2 regions of the Enterococcus gallinarum genome follow, and region 2 is predicted to be linked to the other one. Evidence: predicted binding sites of a transcription regulator. Region 2 holds the regulator's gene; the other holds the start of a gene.
The links. The regulator HrcA, encoded in region 2, represses chaperone genes, less so after heat shock. The targets are predictions, from matches to a motif close to TTAGCACTCNNNNNNNNNGAGTGCTAA.
Positions count from the first base shown of each region.

Region 1: clpP (ATP-dependent Clp endopeptidase proteolytic subunit ClpP) is a predicted target of HrcA. The motif match lies at 3,923-3,949, and genes of this name have one in related genera.

Region 1 covers NZ_CP050816.1:3,411,392-3,419,839, forward strand. The annotation lists gene hflX (GTPase HflX) at 76-1,314, opposite strand; gene miaA (tRNA (adenosine(37)-N6)-dimethylallyltransferase MiaA) at 1,311-2,231, opposite strand; gene HED61_RS16490 (glycerophosphodiester phosphodiesterase) at 2,231-2,974, opposite strand; gene HED61_RS16495 (hypothetical protein) at 3,287-3,805, opposite strand; gene clpP (ATP-dependent Clp endopeptidase proteolytic subunit ClpP) at 3,985-4,575, shown strand; gene HED61_RS16505 (gamma carbonic anhydrase family protein) at 4,660-5,202, opposite strand; gene HED61_RS16510 (ABC transporter ATP-binding protein) at 5,430-7,187, opposite strand; gene HED61_RS16515 (ABC transporter ATP-binding protein) at 7,184-8,448, opposite strand, start outside.
Region 2 covers NZ_CP050816.1:2,386,572-2,395,019, forward strand. The annotation lists gene HED61_RS11800 (glycerol dehydrogenase) at 1-693, opposite strand, end outside; gene dnaJ (molecular chaperone DnaJ) at 803-1,969, opposite strand; gene dnaK (molecular chaperone DnaK) at 2,096-3,925, opposite strand; gene grpE (nucleotide exchange factor GrpE) at 3,962-4,528, opposite strand; gene hrcA (heat-inducible transcriptional repressor HrcA) at 4,563-5,606, opposite strand; gene hemW (radical SAM family heme chaperone HemW) at 5,798-6,964, opposite strand; gene HED61_RS11830 (DUF5597 domain-containing protein) at 7,140-7,436, opposite strand; gene HED61_RS11835 (beta-galactosidase) at 7,429-8,448, opposite strand, start outside.

The DNA.
Region 1 (8,448 bases), 1.0 Mb from region 2:
AATAACTGAAAAAAAAAACTGCGTGCAGGTATTAGAATTCCCTACACACAGCTCGACCACTTCATTTCCTGAGCGTTACTCTTCAATTGTTGGATAGATCCCGGCAGAACCTGGCAATGCAAAACCTTTTAGGTGATAGGTTTGATCTTCCTCGTCAAAGTCATTGGTAAGCAAGAGTGTTTCCCGCTTCAAACGGTTCAATCGCTTGCCTTCATTGGCAGCTAAAACGGTTTGATAAGGCTGCATGATTTGCATGAGTTCCATTTTAATTGCTTGGATCAGTTGTTCTTTCCCTTTACTGCTCTTGGCAGAAATCAAAACATTGGGGAACAGCGTCGGCACAAATTGTTCTGGATCAATGCGATCAGCTTTATTATAGATCGTCAGAACTGGGACTTGCGTCAATGACAGTTCTTCCATCAATGCTAAAACTGTTTTTTCTTGCTGTTGCCGATCATGAGAACCAGCATCAACCACATGCAGCAGCAGATCCATATTTTGACTCTCTTCTAATGTAGAATGAAAGGCATCGATCAATTGTGTCGGCAGTTCTTGAATAAAGCCGACAGTATCGGTAACGGTCACTTCCAATCCTTCCGGCAACCGCCAACGCTTTGTCAAAGGATCTAACGTCGCAAACAGTTGGTCTTGCTCATAGGTATCCGCACTAGTCAATAAATTCAAAATCGTTGATTTCCCAGCATTGGTGTACCCGATCAAACCGATCTGAAAGACTTGACTGTCGCGGCGTTTCTGACGGGTACGATCACGATGAGCAGCGACTTCCTTCAACTCTCGTTTAATGATCGTGATCCGATTGCGGATATGGCGTCGATCCGTCTCCAGTTTGGTTTCTCCTGGTCCTCTCGTTCCAATACCGCCCCCCAGACGGGACATATTTTTCCCTTGTCCGATCAATCGAGGCAGCAAATAATCTAATTGTGCCAGCTCTACTTGCAGTTTTCCTTCTTTTGAACGAGCGCGCATAGCAAAGATATCTAAAATCAATTGGACACGATCAATAACTGGCGCCCCTAATTCTTCACCAATCAACTGGCTTTGTCGGGGTGTCAATTCATGATTGAAAATCACCAAATCAGCTTCATGGGCATCCACTAACTGTTGCAGTTCCGCCAATTTTCCTTTTCCGATCACTGTTTGCCGATCAACTTGCGGCCGTTTTTGGATCAGTGAAAAAATCACCTCTCCGTTTGCTGTTTTGGTCAAACTTTTCAATTCATTCATTGAGGACGCAAAGGTCGAATAATTTCGTTCTGTTTCTACGCCAACAAGGATTACGCGTTCTTGTGTCATTCCTTCTCCTCCAACCATTGGTCGATCGCTTTTTCGATCGAAGATACGTCCTCAGGATGCTGGACAAGATCGACCCATCTAGGAGCGAGACGATTCTTGAACCAAGTCAGTTGCCGTTTGGCGTACCTGCGAGACTGTTGTTTGATTTGTGCGACCGTTTCTTCTAATGAACATGTACCGGCAAAATAAGGGGCAAATTCTTTGTACCCGATTCCTTTTGCTGCTTGGGTCTCAGGATGGATCAGCACCTGTTGTGCTTCCGCAACCAAACCTGCTGCCACCATTTGATCGACTCGCTGGTCAATACGCTGATACAACAACTGTCGGTCTGTGGAAAGCCCAATCATAAAATAATCGTATACCGCTTCCGGTGCAGTAGTCGGGGCTGCAATGCTTATTCCCGTTGTTTCCAAGACTTCCAACGCGCGGATCACTTTACGTTCATTGTTGTAATGGATCTTTGCTGCGGCTAAAGGATCTAATGCCTGCAACTTTTGCCATAGCGCTTCTTTGCCAATTCTTGCTGCTTCTTGCTGGTAGCGCTGCCGAACGGAAGGATCACTTTCCTCAGCGGCTCCTAATTGATAGTCATAGAGCAAAGCTTGGATGTACAATCCGGTTCCCCCTGCTACGATAGGCAGATGGCCTCGTTGATGGATGGCCGTGATCAACTCGCGGGCTTCTTTTTGAAATTCTGCCACAGAATAGGATTCATGGCTGTCGCGAATATCGATCAGATGATGAGGGATTCCTTGCATTTCTGCAGCTGTTACCTTGGCTGTCCCAATATCTAAGCCACGATAGATCTGCATGGAGTCGCCGCTGATCACTTCTCCCTGATACTTTTTCGCCAGTTCGATGCTTAAGGCCGTTTTTCCAACCGCAGTCGGTCCGACTACCACAATCACTTTTTCCATCAATGAGCTTCCTCCTGAACCTTCCTTTGGACTTCCCGGACTCGCTCAGGAAAATTGGTAATAATTCCCGTGACCCCTACTGTAAGACAGTGACGAATTTCCGCTTCTGTATCGACTGTCCAAGGACGAATGGCAATCGGATAATCCGCGATCTGTTCCTCATGTTTCTTGACCCACTCATAGGCAGGATGAATCCCTTCAATGTAAGGGCGCGACAATGCTAACGGAGGTTTCGCCTCCGATTTTCCCATAATAAAGTCAAAGGTTGCTTGCGGTTCAATCGCATACAATCGATCCAATGTGTCAACATTGAATGAACAATACCAATGAGTAAAGGGCCAGCTTTGACTGGCTAACAATTCAGATACTTTCTTTTCGATCCCTTGATACTCGTAATGGTCTGTTTTCAATTCAATCGTTAAAATACCACGATAATTCTTTGCTGCTAAAAGATCGAGGACTTCCTTCAACGTCGGCACTTTTGTGGCGGCATAATCTTCTGAGAACCAGCTGCCGGCATTCAATTCTTTTAGTTCTGTCAGCGTTTTATCACAAATTCGGCCTTTGCCGTTCGTGGTGCGATCGACTGTTTCATCATGCATTACGATCAGGTGACCATCCTTTGATAGATGAACATCTAGTTCAATGATATCGGCTTTGACCCGAACTGCTTCTGCAAAGGCTGGTAACGTGTTCTCTGGACGGTCTCCACTACTGCCACGATGGGCAACGATTTGTACCATTTGTTTCACTCCAATCTTTTTCTATTTTACCACGGAACCCCATAGAACCAAACTCCTACTCCTTGTGCCATCCTCATTTTCTAAAGGCATCGCTAGGATTTGTATATATCAGAGAATCAACAAAAAAAGAGGCTATGACAGAAGTTTTTCCACAAAATGATCCTCCCAACAATCATGAAATTGCTCCTACTCTGCAGCAGGTCTTCATCAAATACACGATGGAGAGCGCAATTCCGTTCACGTCCTTCGGATCATCTCGTTGCAACTTCTGTCACAGACTCAATGTTATAGCCCCATTCTCGATTGACTCGACTATAATGGTTTAGAAAAATAAGTTAATGGTTCATTGGTCAAATTTTTCATTTGCGTTTTGCGCTCATTGACCATTTCAGTCAGTGTATCCAAGAAATTCTCCATGATGACACGACCGCCTTTATACGTATAACCGCCGATCTTCACCGTTTCTTCTGGTGAAAGGATCACTCTGCGGGTACCGATTTTCTTGAAAAATTCTTCTAAAAAATAATTCGGCAAATAAAAGTTATTCTGTGCAGCAAAAGACTGTAAATAAGCAAAATCATCGATCGTTATATAACAGTCATCGAAAGCATCGAAACTGACATATTCGTCCATCAGGATCACCCGTTTTTGTAAAATTTCGCTGATTTTCCGGTTCAATTGGAGAAGTGTCTCGATTTCTTTGACTTTATGCTCCAACAGCCGTCGCCGTTTTTCTTTTTGTTCATCGTAACGAATTCTGAGATTGAAGATGATCGTTACTAATAAGGCGCCTACTAATACGCCGATAAAACCTGCAATCGCTACTGCCATTTTCTTCTGACCCTTTCATGCTTACTTTCTTTTTATTGTATCATAATTTAAAAGAGAGGCAAAAAAGATAACGAACTTTTTATTTGACCTTTATTGACCTAATGGGTATACTTACTTTTAGATATTGCAAAAACTTTGTGCTAAACTATATCTATATCGATTTTTAGGAGGACTAAAAAATGAATTTAATTCCTACAGTCATTGAACAATCATCTCGTGGCGAAAGAGCCTATGATATCTATTCTCGTCTATTAAAAGACCGCATCATTATGTTAAGTGGTCAAGTAACAGATGATTTAGCCAATTCGATCATCGCCCAACTTTTATTCTTGGATGCACAAGATTCTGAAAAAGATATCTACTTGTACATCAACTCACCAGGCGGAAGCGTAACAGCCGGACTAGCAATCTTTGATACCATGAACTTCATCAAAGCAGACGTGCAAACGATCGTTATGGGGATGGCTGCCTCAATGGGTTCATTCTTATTGACAGCTGGTGAAAAAGGCAAACGCTTTGCTTTGCCAAATGCTGAGATCATGATCCACCAACCATTAGGTGGCGCACAAGGACAAGCAACAGAGATCGAAATCGCAGCTCGTCACATTTTGCAAACTCGCGAACGCCTAAACAAAATCTTGTCTGAGCGAACAGGTCAACCAATCGAAGTCATCGAAAAAGACACAGACCGTGATAACTTCATGACTGCTCAAGAAGCAAAAGATTACGGCTTGATCGACGAGATCATGGAATCAAACAGCTTAAAATAATTCATCCATCAAAAAACCAGCTGTGCTGAAGCACGCTGGTTTTTTTTGCGACATTAAACGAGATCCGATTGACTTCGCTTGCCATTAATAAACATATTTCCCTTGCAAGTAGTCTTTTCCCAAGGAAACATAATGGGCGATATTGGCTTTGTTTTTGGCAATTTCTTCCTCTGTCAACGGACGAATCACTTTAGCAGGACGTCCAAAAGCCAGCACATTGGGCGGAATGATCGTTCCTTGAGTAACTAAAGAACCGGCACCAATCAAACTGTTTTCACCGATAACTGCATGGTTCAAAACAATGGAACTCATGCCGATTAAGGCCCCTTTTTCAATCTTACAGCCATGAAGCATGCACTGATGACCGACAGTCACATCTTCTGCAATGATAGTGGGTGCATCATGATCCACATGAATGATCGTCCCATCTTGAATATTGGTCCGCTCACCTACTCGAATATAATTTGCATCTCCCCGCAAAACTGCTTGGAACCAGACAGTCGCCTCACTGCCGATGGTGACATCTCCGACGACAGTCGCATTTGGCGCGATAAAGTTTTGCGTACTAGCAGTTTCTGCGTTTAGTTGATTTCGTTTTTGGCTATTTGTCTCTTTTTTCCGATCCATTGTTAAACTCCTTTAGGATTTTTCTTTCTCCACTACACTTTACTACTACACTTTACTACTATACTTTACTACTATACTTTACTACTATACTACTCTATTCCTGTACCCATGATACCATGAATAACTATGAAAACCATGAATCAGTCCGTAAGAGAACAGCGACTATATGCGGATATCTTCACACTTCATACAAAAAAAGAGTGCGGCTGACACCACACTCTTTTGACCTATTCTGCTTCTTCTGAAAACTGACTCTGATAAAGCTGACTGTAAAATCCGCCAGCTGCCAGTAGTGTTTCATGATTGCCTTTTTCTATGATTGCTCCTTGATCCATGACTAAGATCAAATCGGCTTCCCGAATCGTAGACAACCGGTGAGCAATGACGAAACTGGTTCGTCCTTCCATCACTTTGTCCATCGCTTTTTGGATCAACGCTTCGAGCCGTGTGTCCACAGAGCTCGTTGCTTCATCTAAGATCAAGATTTTCGGATTAGAAATGACTGCTCGAGCAATCGTCAAGAGTTGTTTTTGACCAAGCGAGATATTATCCCCCTCGGAATTGATAAACATCTCATAACCGTCCGGCATCGTCCGGATGAAATGATCCACATTGGCTGTTTTAGCTGCATCGACCACTTCATAATCGGTCGCATCTAACTTACCAAAACGAATATTGTCTCCGATCGTTCCTTCATACAACCAAGCATCTTGCAGAACCATGCCGAATAACGAACGGACATCGCTGCGGGCCATTTTCTTCGTATCAATACCATCAATCTTGATCGCCCCTTCGTTGACATCGTAGAAACGCATCAACAAATTGATCAATGTGGTCTTTCCGGCTCCAGTTGGTCCGACGATCGCTACCGTCTGACCAGCTTTCACTTCAAAGTTCAAATCTTTGATCAGCGGTTTCTTCGGATCATAGGCAAAACCGACATGTTCAAATTGAACATCCCCATGAAATTCCGCTGGCAATGGAATATCTGTTTGGTTGACTGGTTCTTCCGGTTCATCCAAAATCTCAAAAACCCGTTTTGCAGCTGCCGAAGCACTTTGTAAGACAGAGGAAAGCTGGGTAATATTCCCCATTGGCTGACTCACTTGCCAAATGTATTGGATAAAGGCTTGCAGTTGCCCTACCACGATCACACCGCCAATTACATAGAAACTTCCCATAACTGCCATAGCAATATACGTAAAGTAGGCAGTCATTTGAACTAACGGCATCATCAATCCCGAGACGAAGGCCGAACGGAAGCCGTAATAGCGCAGTTGGTGATTGACTTTTTTAAAGCCGTCAAGTGTTTGTTTTTCTCGTCCATAGACTTTCAATACACTGAAACCAGTCATATTTTCCTGAACATAACCGTTCAAGTCTCCTAATGCATTTTGCATGCCTTGGAAGTCTTTTTGCGATTTCTTGACGATCGTTCTTGAAATGATCAATGACGTTGGAATCATGATCAATGCGATCAACGCCATAAACGAATTGATATAAAACATCATTGCTACCGCCATGATGATTCCTAGAAAGGCATTGACGATCCCGATCAAGGCTTGCTGCATCGCACCACTGACTGCATCCACATCGTTCGTTACCCGTGACAAGATATTTCCTTGCTGATTTTTGTCAAAATATGAAACAGGCAAGCGGTTGATCTTTTCTTCAATGTCTTGACGTAAATCACGCATCGCAGATTGAACGACATTTGTGATCAAAAGCCCTGACATTAATTGTGAGAAACAATACCCTACACCGACAACGGTGATCCAGATCAAACAAACGATGATGTAATCAAAATTCAGCGGCTCTCCCGCTGCAATATTCCGACTGATCTCTGTTGTAGGCAATCCGGACACATACGGCAATGCCGCGTTAAAGCCAACTGTTGCGACAGTAAAAAGTAAGACTAAAATAAAGGAGACTTTGTAGGGTTTGATGTAGCGCCCTAAACGTTTTAAAGAAGAGAATGCTTTCATTGTGCCAACTCCTCCTCTGATAATTGTGATGCTGCAATGTCGTAATAAACCGAGCAGTTTTCCAACAGTTCTTTGTGGGTGCCGATACCAACTACATCGCCTTCATTCAACACAATGATTTTATCCGCGTGCATGATCGTCCCCACACGTTGCGCCACGATCAAAACAGTTGATTCGGTCGTTTCTTTTTTCAAACGCGCCCGTAATTTGGCATCGGTTTGATAATCCAGTGCAGAAAAACTATCATCAAAAATATAGATCTCGGGACGACGGATCACCGCACGAGCGATCGCCAGCCGTTGTTTCTGACCACCAGAAAAGTTCGTGCCTCCTTCTGCTAGACGTGCATCAAAGCCATCCGGTGTTTTAGCAATAAAATCAGCTGCTTGTGCGATCTCAACCGCACGTTCTAAGTCCGCTTGTGTCGCATCTTCTTTCCCATAGCGCAGATTTTCTGCGATCGTTCCAGTGAACAGCAACGCTTTTTGGGGAATAAATCCGATCTTATTTCTCAAAGCGGACAAGCTGTACTCGCGAACATCGATCCCATCAATCAAAACCTGTCCTTTTGTGACATCATAAAAACGAGGGATCAATTGGATCAATGTTGATTTCCCGCTTCCAGTACTGCCGATGAAAGCAACTGTTTCACCAGGAGAAGCAGTAAAACTAACATTGCGGATCACAGGACTCTCAGCATGTCCCGGATAGGCAAATGTCACATTCTTAAATTCCACATATCCTTTGGTCTTGCCTTCTGTCACTGGCTGTTCGGCTTCCACGATTTCTGAAGTCATATCCAATGCCTCCTGAATCCGTCGGGCTGAGACCGCTGCACGTGGATACATCGTAAAGACAGTCGCAAACAACATGAATGAGAATAGAGCATGGAAGATGTATTCGATAAAAGCAATCAAGTCACCGACTTGCAGTTGCCCATTTTCGATTTGAATACTTCCTGACCAAATGATCAGTACCATCACGATATTGAATAAGAAGAAAAAGCCCGGCTGTGCTGTCGCCATCAAACGGAACAAGCTGCGAGAGCTGGATGCATACGCTTGATTGACTTTGCTAAAGCGTTTCTCTTCAAATTTCTCATTTACGAACGCACGGATGACCCGTAAACCAGACAAGTTTTCCCGCAAAATACCATTGATCTTATCCAAATTGGCTTGCTGCTTGTTAGACAACGGCTCGGAAATCTTTGCGATGGCTATCACAGCAATCAACAAGATCGGCAGTGCCCCTAACACATACA
Region 2 (8,448 bases):
ATCGAAAGCGGCTGTTACCTGTTGCTGCTGATTGGCTTTATAGGCAGCGACCCCATTGGCAAACAGCACTGCTTCACATTTCTCAGCAATTGCCAGAGCTGCTAAAGTCGGCCGGCCTCCTACGAGATTCTGAGCGCTGCTTTTAGCTACTGCTCTGGCTTCAACATACGTCGCCAATCCATCGGCGATGCCGAAAGTTAATAATTTTGCAGGTGCCTTGGCTAACAGAGTTGTATCAACCAAGACCAGTTCTGGATTCTTCGGATAATAACTATACTGTTCAAACTTCCCTTCTTCCGAATAAAGAACCGAGATGGAGGAGGTAGGGGCATCTGTTGAGGCAACTGTTGGTACGACAGCAACCGCTCGCTTCAATTGATGGGCCACTGCTTTACCGGTATCGATCACCTTTCCGCCACCAAGAGCAACAACTGCTGCCACTTCTGCTCTTTCTGCTTCTTTTGCAATACGTCTGATTTCTGCATTGGAGGATTCACCGCTGAAATTTGCTAAGGTTACTTCGATTCCTAGATGGGCTAAATCACTTGCCAGTTCTTCGCCAGCAATCCTCCAAACAAATGGATCGGTTATTAGTAATAATTTATCTCCTAATGAGCTAATATAGTGCAAGCCTTTTTTTAATACGTTTTCTCCTTGAATGTAGCGTTGCGGACTAACAAATATTTTTTCCATGAACTCTCCTACTTTCAGTTTTTTATACCAATTCCCGACTTTGTTAAAAATTTCACAAAAACTAGTAAAAGCGCAGCCTGAAAAAGTGGTTTTCTTCAGGCTCCGCTTATTATTTTTTCTTACCACCAAAAGCATCTTTCATTTTATCAAAAAATCCTTCGGGTTGTTGCTCGTTGGTTACATGGCCGCTTGCTTTTGCATAAGCCCGTAACGCTTCTTTTTGTTCTTCATTCAAATTCTTTGGTGTGATCAACTTAACTTTGACTTGTTGGTCACCATTGCCATTGCCACGTAATTTTGGTGCACCTTTGCCTCTTAGACGGAAATTCGTGCCCGTCTGGGTACCAGCAGGAATCTTCAATTTGACATTTCCGTGAACAGTCGGAACATTGACCTCGTCACCTAAAGCTGCTTGAACAAAGTTCAATGGTAATTCGTAATAAATTTCGGATCCATCACGATCGAAGATATCACTTTCCTCAACACGGAAAACGACATACAGGTCTCCATAAGGTCCGCCATTGCTGCCAGCTTCTCCTTGACCGGATAGGCGCATTTGTTGGCCATCTTCCACGCCAGCGGGTACATTGACTTTGACGCTATGTTTTTTCTTTTCGTGTCCTGTGCCATGACAAGTCGTACAAGGTTCTTTGATTTCTTTCCCTGTACCGTGACATACATCACAGGTTTGACGACTCATGACACGACCAAGAGGTGTTTGACGTTCCACATTGATCGTACCTGAGCCATGACATTTATGACAGGTCTCAGGTTGTGTTCCTGGTTTTGCGCCATTACCGCCACAAGTATGACAGGTTTCTTCGCGGTTATACTGAATATTTTTTTCCACACCAAAAATCGCTTCTTCGAAAGAAAGATCGACAGCATATTGCAAATCAGCTCCTTGTCGCGGAGCATTTGGATTTGCCGTTCTGCCACCGCCGCCAAAGAATGATTCAAAGATGTCTTCAAATCCACCAAAGCCACCACCGGAGAATCCCCCGCCGTTAAAGCCGCCAAAGCCGCCGCCATAACCACCACCGTAGTTCGGATCAGTTCCCGCGTGACCATATTGATCGTAAGCAGCTCGTTTTTGAGGATCGCTCAGTATTTCATATGCTTCAGAAATTTCTTTGAATTTTGCTTCTGCATCAGGTTCTTTATTGATGTCTGGATGATACTTTTTGGAAAGCTTCCGATATGCTTTTTTTATTTCGTCATCCGAAGCCCCTTTTTGTAGACCTAAGACCTCATAATAATCTCTTTTGTCTGCCATTGGCTTCCCTCCACTATTTTCTTGCGTCCCTCGTATTTTAGCATATAATTTGCTTCAGAAAAATACGTTTCAGAAATTCATAAGAAAAAGCCAAAGTGGTGACTTTGGCTTTTTCACAAACAGCGATTATTTATCGTCGCCGTCTACTTCTTCAAAATCGGCGTCTACCACATCGTCTGCGCCGCCTTGTGCAGCTTCTGGATTTTCTTGTGCTTGTTGTTGTGCAGCTTGCTCATACAACTTCACTGTCAAGTTTTGTACGATTTCATTCAATGCATCGCGTTTTGTTTTCATTTCTTCGATATTGTTTGCATCGACAGCAGCTTTCAACTCATCACGAGCTTCTTCCGCTTTCTTCACTTCATCGGCATCTACCTTGCCTTCAAGCTCTTTCAATGTTTTGTCAACAGTGAATAGTAATGCGTCGACATCATTACGCAAATCAACTTCTTCTTTACGTTGTTTGTCTGCTTCCGCATTTGCTTCCGCATCTTTAACCATCCGTTCAATTTCTTCATCGGTTAGACCTGAAGAAGATTTGATCGTGATTTTTTGTTCTTTTTGAGTTCCTAAATCTTTTGCAGATACATTTACGATACCATTTTTATCAATATCAAATGTTACTTCGATTTGTGGAATTCCTCGAGGTGCTGGTGGAATTTCCGTTAATTGGAATCTTCCTAATGTCTTGTTGTCAGCAGCCATTGGACGTTCGCCTTGTAGGACATGGATGTCTACAGCAGGTTGATTGTCTGCAGCTGTTGAGAAGACTTGTGATTTGCTTGTTGGGATCGTCGTATTGCGATCGATCAACTTCGTAAAGACGCCGCCCATTGTTTCGATACCCAATGATAATGGTGTGACATCAAGTAAAACGACATCTTTCACATCACCAGTGATCACGCCACCTTGAATCGCAGCACCCATTGCTACTACTTCATCTGGGTTCACTGATTTGTTTGGTTCTTTATTGGTTTCTTTGCGAACTGCTTCGACGACTGCAGGAATCCGAGTTGATCCACCGACTAAGATCACTTCATCGATTTCAGATTGTGAAAGACCAGCATCTTTTAGCGCTTGACGTACAGGAACTTTTGTCCGTTCGACTAAATCAGCGGTTAATTCATCAAATTTTGCCCGTGTCAATGTCATTTCTAAGTGCAATGGACCAGCATCGCCAGCTGTAATAAATGGCAAGCTGATTTGTGTACTTGTCACACCTGAAAGGTCTTTTTTCGCTTTTTCAGCAGCATCTTTCAGACGTTGCAATGCCATTTTGTCTTTACCTAAATCAATGCCATTTTCTTTTTTGAATTCTGCAACCATGTGATCGATAATCTTGTTATCAAAGTCATCTCCACCTAGATTGTTGTCCCCAGCAGTAGACAACACATCGAATACGCCATCCCCTAATTCAAGGATCGATACGTCAAATGTACCCCCACCAAGGTCGAAGACTAAGATTTTTTCGTCTTTGTCTGTTTTGTCTAATCCATAAGCTAAAGCTGCTGCTGTTGGTTCGTTGACGATTCGTTCTACTTCTAATCCGGCAATTTTACCAGCATCTTTTGTTGCTTGACGTTGTGCATCATTGAAGTAAGCAGGAACAGTGATAACTGCTTTGTCTACTTTTTCTCCTAGATAATCTTCAGCAAATCCTTTGATATATTGTAGGACCATTGCAGAGATTTCTTGAGGAGTGTATGATTTCCCTTCAACTTCTACTTTATAGCCAGCTTCACCCATATGACGTTTGATTGATGAAATCGTGTTAGGGTTCGTAACTGCTTGACGTTTAGCAACTTCCCCTACTTGGATCTCGCCGTTTTTAAATGAAACAACAGATGGTGTTGTACGATTTCCTTCTGGATTGGTGATGATTTTTGCTTCGCCGCCTTCTAGGACAGCAACAGCTGAATTAGTTGTACCTAAGTCAATACCGATAATTTTACTCATAAGTAATACGCTCCTTTTCATTCATCGTTCTTTTATTTATTGTGCTACGATAACCATACTTGCACGCAAGACACGATCATGCAGCTTATAGCCCTTTTGCAATACTGTGACGATCGTATCCGCAGGCACATCTTCTGTCGCAGGTACGGTCTGTACCGCTTGATGAAGATTGGGATCGAAAGTTTCTCCTTCAGCAGGAATTTCTTCGATTCCTTCTTCTTTCAACGCTTGACGCAAACTTTCCAACACCATTTCGACACCTTTTTTCAAGTTAGCCGCTTGGTCTTCTTCCACATTTGCTGCCATAGCGCGTTCCAAATTATCGATCGCTGGCAATAATTTTTTGCCCAAATCTTGCGAACGGTATTTTTGCAACAATTCACGTTCATTACGGTTTCTTGCTGTAATATTAGCGATTTCGGCCCGTGCGCGCAGAAATTGGTCTTCTAGTTCATTGTTTTTTTCTTTTAAACTGTCGATCTCGCTTTTTTCTACTTCTGCTTCTGATAGACCAGCTGCATCGATTTCTTCTTCTGACGGTTCTGTCAGAGGCTCTTCAGTTGTCTCAAGATCTTTTTCTACCTGTTCTTCTTTTTCTGACACTTGCTACCATCCCTTCTATAATTCACTTATTTGATCATTCACTGTTTGCATCTAGTGTGCGATAGTAATCAGCCAATGTCATTGCTAATTCTCGACGAAAGGCATCCATCAGTCCAAACATTCGCGAATAAGGCATACTAGAAGGACCTAATAAAGCAATCGTCCCTTGGCCATGACCTTCAATGTCATAGCTTGCTTGAATCAAACTCATATTTTGGAGTAATTCATTCCCTAGTTCCTGACCAATGCGGATCTGAATCGTGGAGTCTCTCGGTGCCAATAATTGTGTGAGTTCTTCTGCATTTTTCATGAAAGAGTACATCGACTTAAACTGACGAACATCTTGACTTGGTTCAAAATCTAATAGATTCATCCGTCCGCCGACGTAAATTTTCTCTTCAAAGAGATGACTCAACATATCATCGAATAAATCAATGATTCCTTCTGTTGTTTGAAAATACTTGTGCAAAATCATCGGAATCTCTGTTCGCAATCGATGATAGACCGTCATGAGCGGTTCACCCACTAATTTTTCATTGATAATCCGAACCATCTTTTCTAAGTCGCTGCTATCCATCGATGAAGGTAATGAAAAAATCTGATTTTCAACATTGCCTTTATCCGTAACAATGATAGCAATAATTTGTCGGGCATTCAAAGGTACGATCCGAAAGCCAGTTAATTTCCGTTCTTTGACATCCGGTCCTAACGATAATGCGGTATAGCTCGTAAGGTTGGATAGGATCGTAGCAGATTGCTGAATGATTTCATTGATTTCATGAAATTCTTTCCCCAAGGAATGGCGAATTGCTTTGATCTCATTTTGATTGACTTTTGATGGTCTTAATAAGTGATCAACGTAATAGCGGTAGCCGGCCATTGAAGGAACACGTCCAGAAGAGGAATGTGTCTTCAATAAGAGACCCGCTTCTTCTAAGGCCTTCATCTCATTGCGGATGGTAGCCGAACTTGCTTCAACCCCATCCTCCATCAATCGTTTGGAGCCCGTAGGCTGACCAGTATCCGTATAATTTTGGATGATGAGGTGTAAAATAGTTTGTTGTCGTTGTGTCAACATCTTATCCACTCCTCCGTTAGCACTCTTTCACATTAAGTGCTAACACGATTATTAATATACCATATTTCCTACGAATGTCAAGAATTTGACACAGATTTTTAGCACTCTTATAGAGAGAGTGCTAATCCACTTCATTGTCAATTAACTCCAAAAAAAGAAGATCGAAAACAGCTCGATCTTCTTGGTTATTCTTAACTTAATAAAAATTTTTCAAATACATCATTGCCGATAAACATCCCAGACTTTGTTAAATAAACGCGGTCTCCTTCTGAGACTAACCAGCCATTTTTAGAAAGTTCTTCAACGACATTGCCATAGATCGAATCAAAAGAACAGGCAAATTTATTTGAAAAGGCTGTTTTCGATACACCTTGTTTCTTCCGTAATCCAAGAAACATTTCTTCTTCCATTTGATTGCTGGTCGTTAACGATTCTGTTTCATGGATCGGCAGTTGATCTTCCCTCAATGGACGCAGATAGTGCTGGATCGGTCCAAAGTTTTTGTATCTCGTCTGTCCGATATAACCACTCGCTCCTGCGCCAAATCCGTAATAATGTTCATTATTCCAATAAACAAGATTGTGCTTAGACTCATATCCTGGCCGGGCAAAATTACTGATCTCATATTGCGATAAGCCAGCTTTAGCCATTGCAGTGATGGCTTCTTCAAACATTTGTGTCTCAGATTCCTGAGAAGGCAACTCCATTTTCCCTTGCCTAACCCAATTCATGAACATCGTTTTGTTCTCTAAAATCAGTGAATACATAGCATAGTGAGGCAAACCCAAATCAATCGCTCGTGTTAGCGTATCTCGAAAACTTTCCATCGTTTGTCCAGGTAAAGCATAAATCAGATCGATCGTAATATTTTGAAAATCATGTTTATCTAACAACCGAATCGTTTGATAGACATCCTCTGCCGTGTGCTTGCGGCCGATTTTCTTTAACAAGCGGTTATCAAAAGTCTGCACCCCCATCGACAACCGATCAATGCCCAGATTTTTCAAAACTAGCAATTTATCTTCCGTTAAATCCCCAGGATTGGCCTCTACCGTAAATTCTTTGGTCGTTTGCGTGGGCAGTAATTCATGTATGCCCGTAATCAGACGGTCTAGCTGCGCAGCCGAAAGGGAAGTCGGCGTTCCGCCGCCAATATAAATCGTCTCACAAGTAGTGATTGGTTGTTTTCTCACCGTTAGAGCGATTTCTTTCAGCAAACACTCGATGTATTCATCAACCGGTTGCCCTTCTAAAAAAACTTTATTAAAGTCACAGTAATAGCAAATATGTTCACAGAATGGGATGTGAATATAGGCAGAAGTACTGGTGGGAAGTGTATTGATTGGAATCTTATTCATGGTTTGCATATTTTTATTCCTTTCAGAGATCAAATCAACGTTCAACTGCACAAATACGGCTCGCAGCAAATGAACCTGATCCGAGGTATATCCGCTCCCCATTCTATCATAAGTAAGATTATCTCGAAACGCCTCTGCATTAAAAGTAGTTAGAAGCAGATCTCACTGCTATCCGTTAATAAGAATACAATCGCATGCGCAAAATTTTAAAATCTTCACCGATAAATGGGAAATAGGCTTCATCCCCATTCAGGCGACGATTTGTCCGCCATTGCCCATCTTGTAGAACCCCCTCTTCTAAAGAAAGGATACCTAAAGGATTAGAACCCTGCTGCGCTTGCAGATCCAATGCGAAATTAGCACCGGTGAGATAGTAATATTCTTTGTGTTTAATGATCAGACCTGCGGAATTGATCATTTTGTCTCGAGAAAATAATTTGACTGCCCAGCGATCCTGTCCATTTTCATACACAATTTGGTTCTGAGCCCCTTCTTTTTTTAAATGAGAAGATTTGAGCTTCCTGATCTTGCAACAGTGGCTCAAGGGCGGTGATGATTCGATATCCTTGGTTTAAATGAGGCAGTGTATCGGAAGAATCAAAGGCGTCTTTCGCTAATCCTAACTGGGATAAAAAGCGGTAATCCTGACTAGTATCATCCGTTAGAAGATCTTCGATACCAAAAGGTGAATAGCCGATTGCTCCTTGACCAAAAGCATAAAATAGATTCGAAATATATCTTTTGTCAATTCGGGTTTCCGGAATTAACAATGGCTGATCATTTCCGTATTCCGCGATGATCGGTTTGATTTCTTCTTCGTAAATATCTGGGGCAATAAAATCCAACTGAGAGGCAATAACTTTCCAAACTTGCCAAGTGGTGGATACAGCGCCACCACTAGGATATTCTCCCGGCCGCCTGTCTGGCTTTTTGAGCCATACATTCGTAAATAACGGCAACGCTAAACGTTTTCTTGCAATCTTTGCATAGTCTTGGATTGCTGCGGCATAATGATATGCCATAAACACTTCATCCCAAAAGGGGACTTCTGACCATTGTTTAGCTCCGGGATAGAGGTTTCTGATTTCTTGCGGCAACGCCATCTGATAGACTTTTTCTGCTGCTGACGAATGATCACGACTAGTGCCAAGACTACCAATCTCGTTTTCAATCTGCACCATTCTGATAAAGGCCCGCAAAGGATGGCTTCCCAAGTAGTCGCAGATGGCGGCAAAGGCTGAATGAGCCTGTGCTATCACATCTTGACATAGCGGACTATAACTATTCATCTTGTTTCCGTCGCTATCCTCTATGCGAAAATATTTGGGATCCGTTTTGATCCATTCAGGAACATACGTGGATAAGCCATTCTTCCAAAGGCCAAACCACAAAAAAATCACATCGATTTTCTTCTCAGCGGCATTTTCCAAATGGGAATCAATTAATGAAAAATCAAACTGATTAGGCTGTGGTTCGATCAGCTC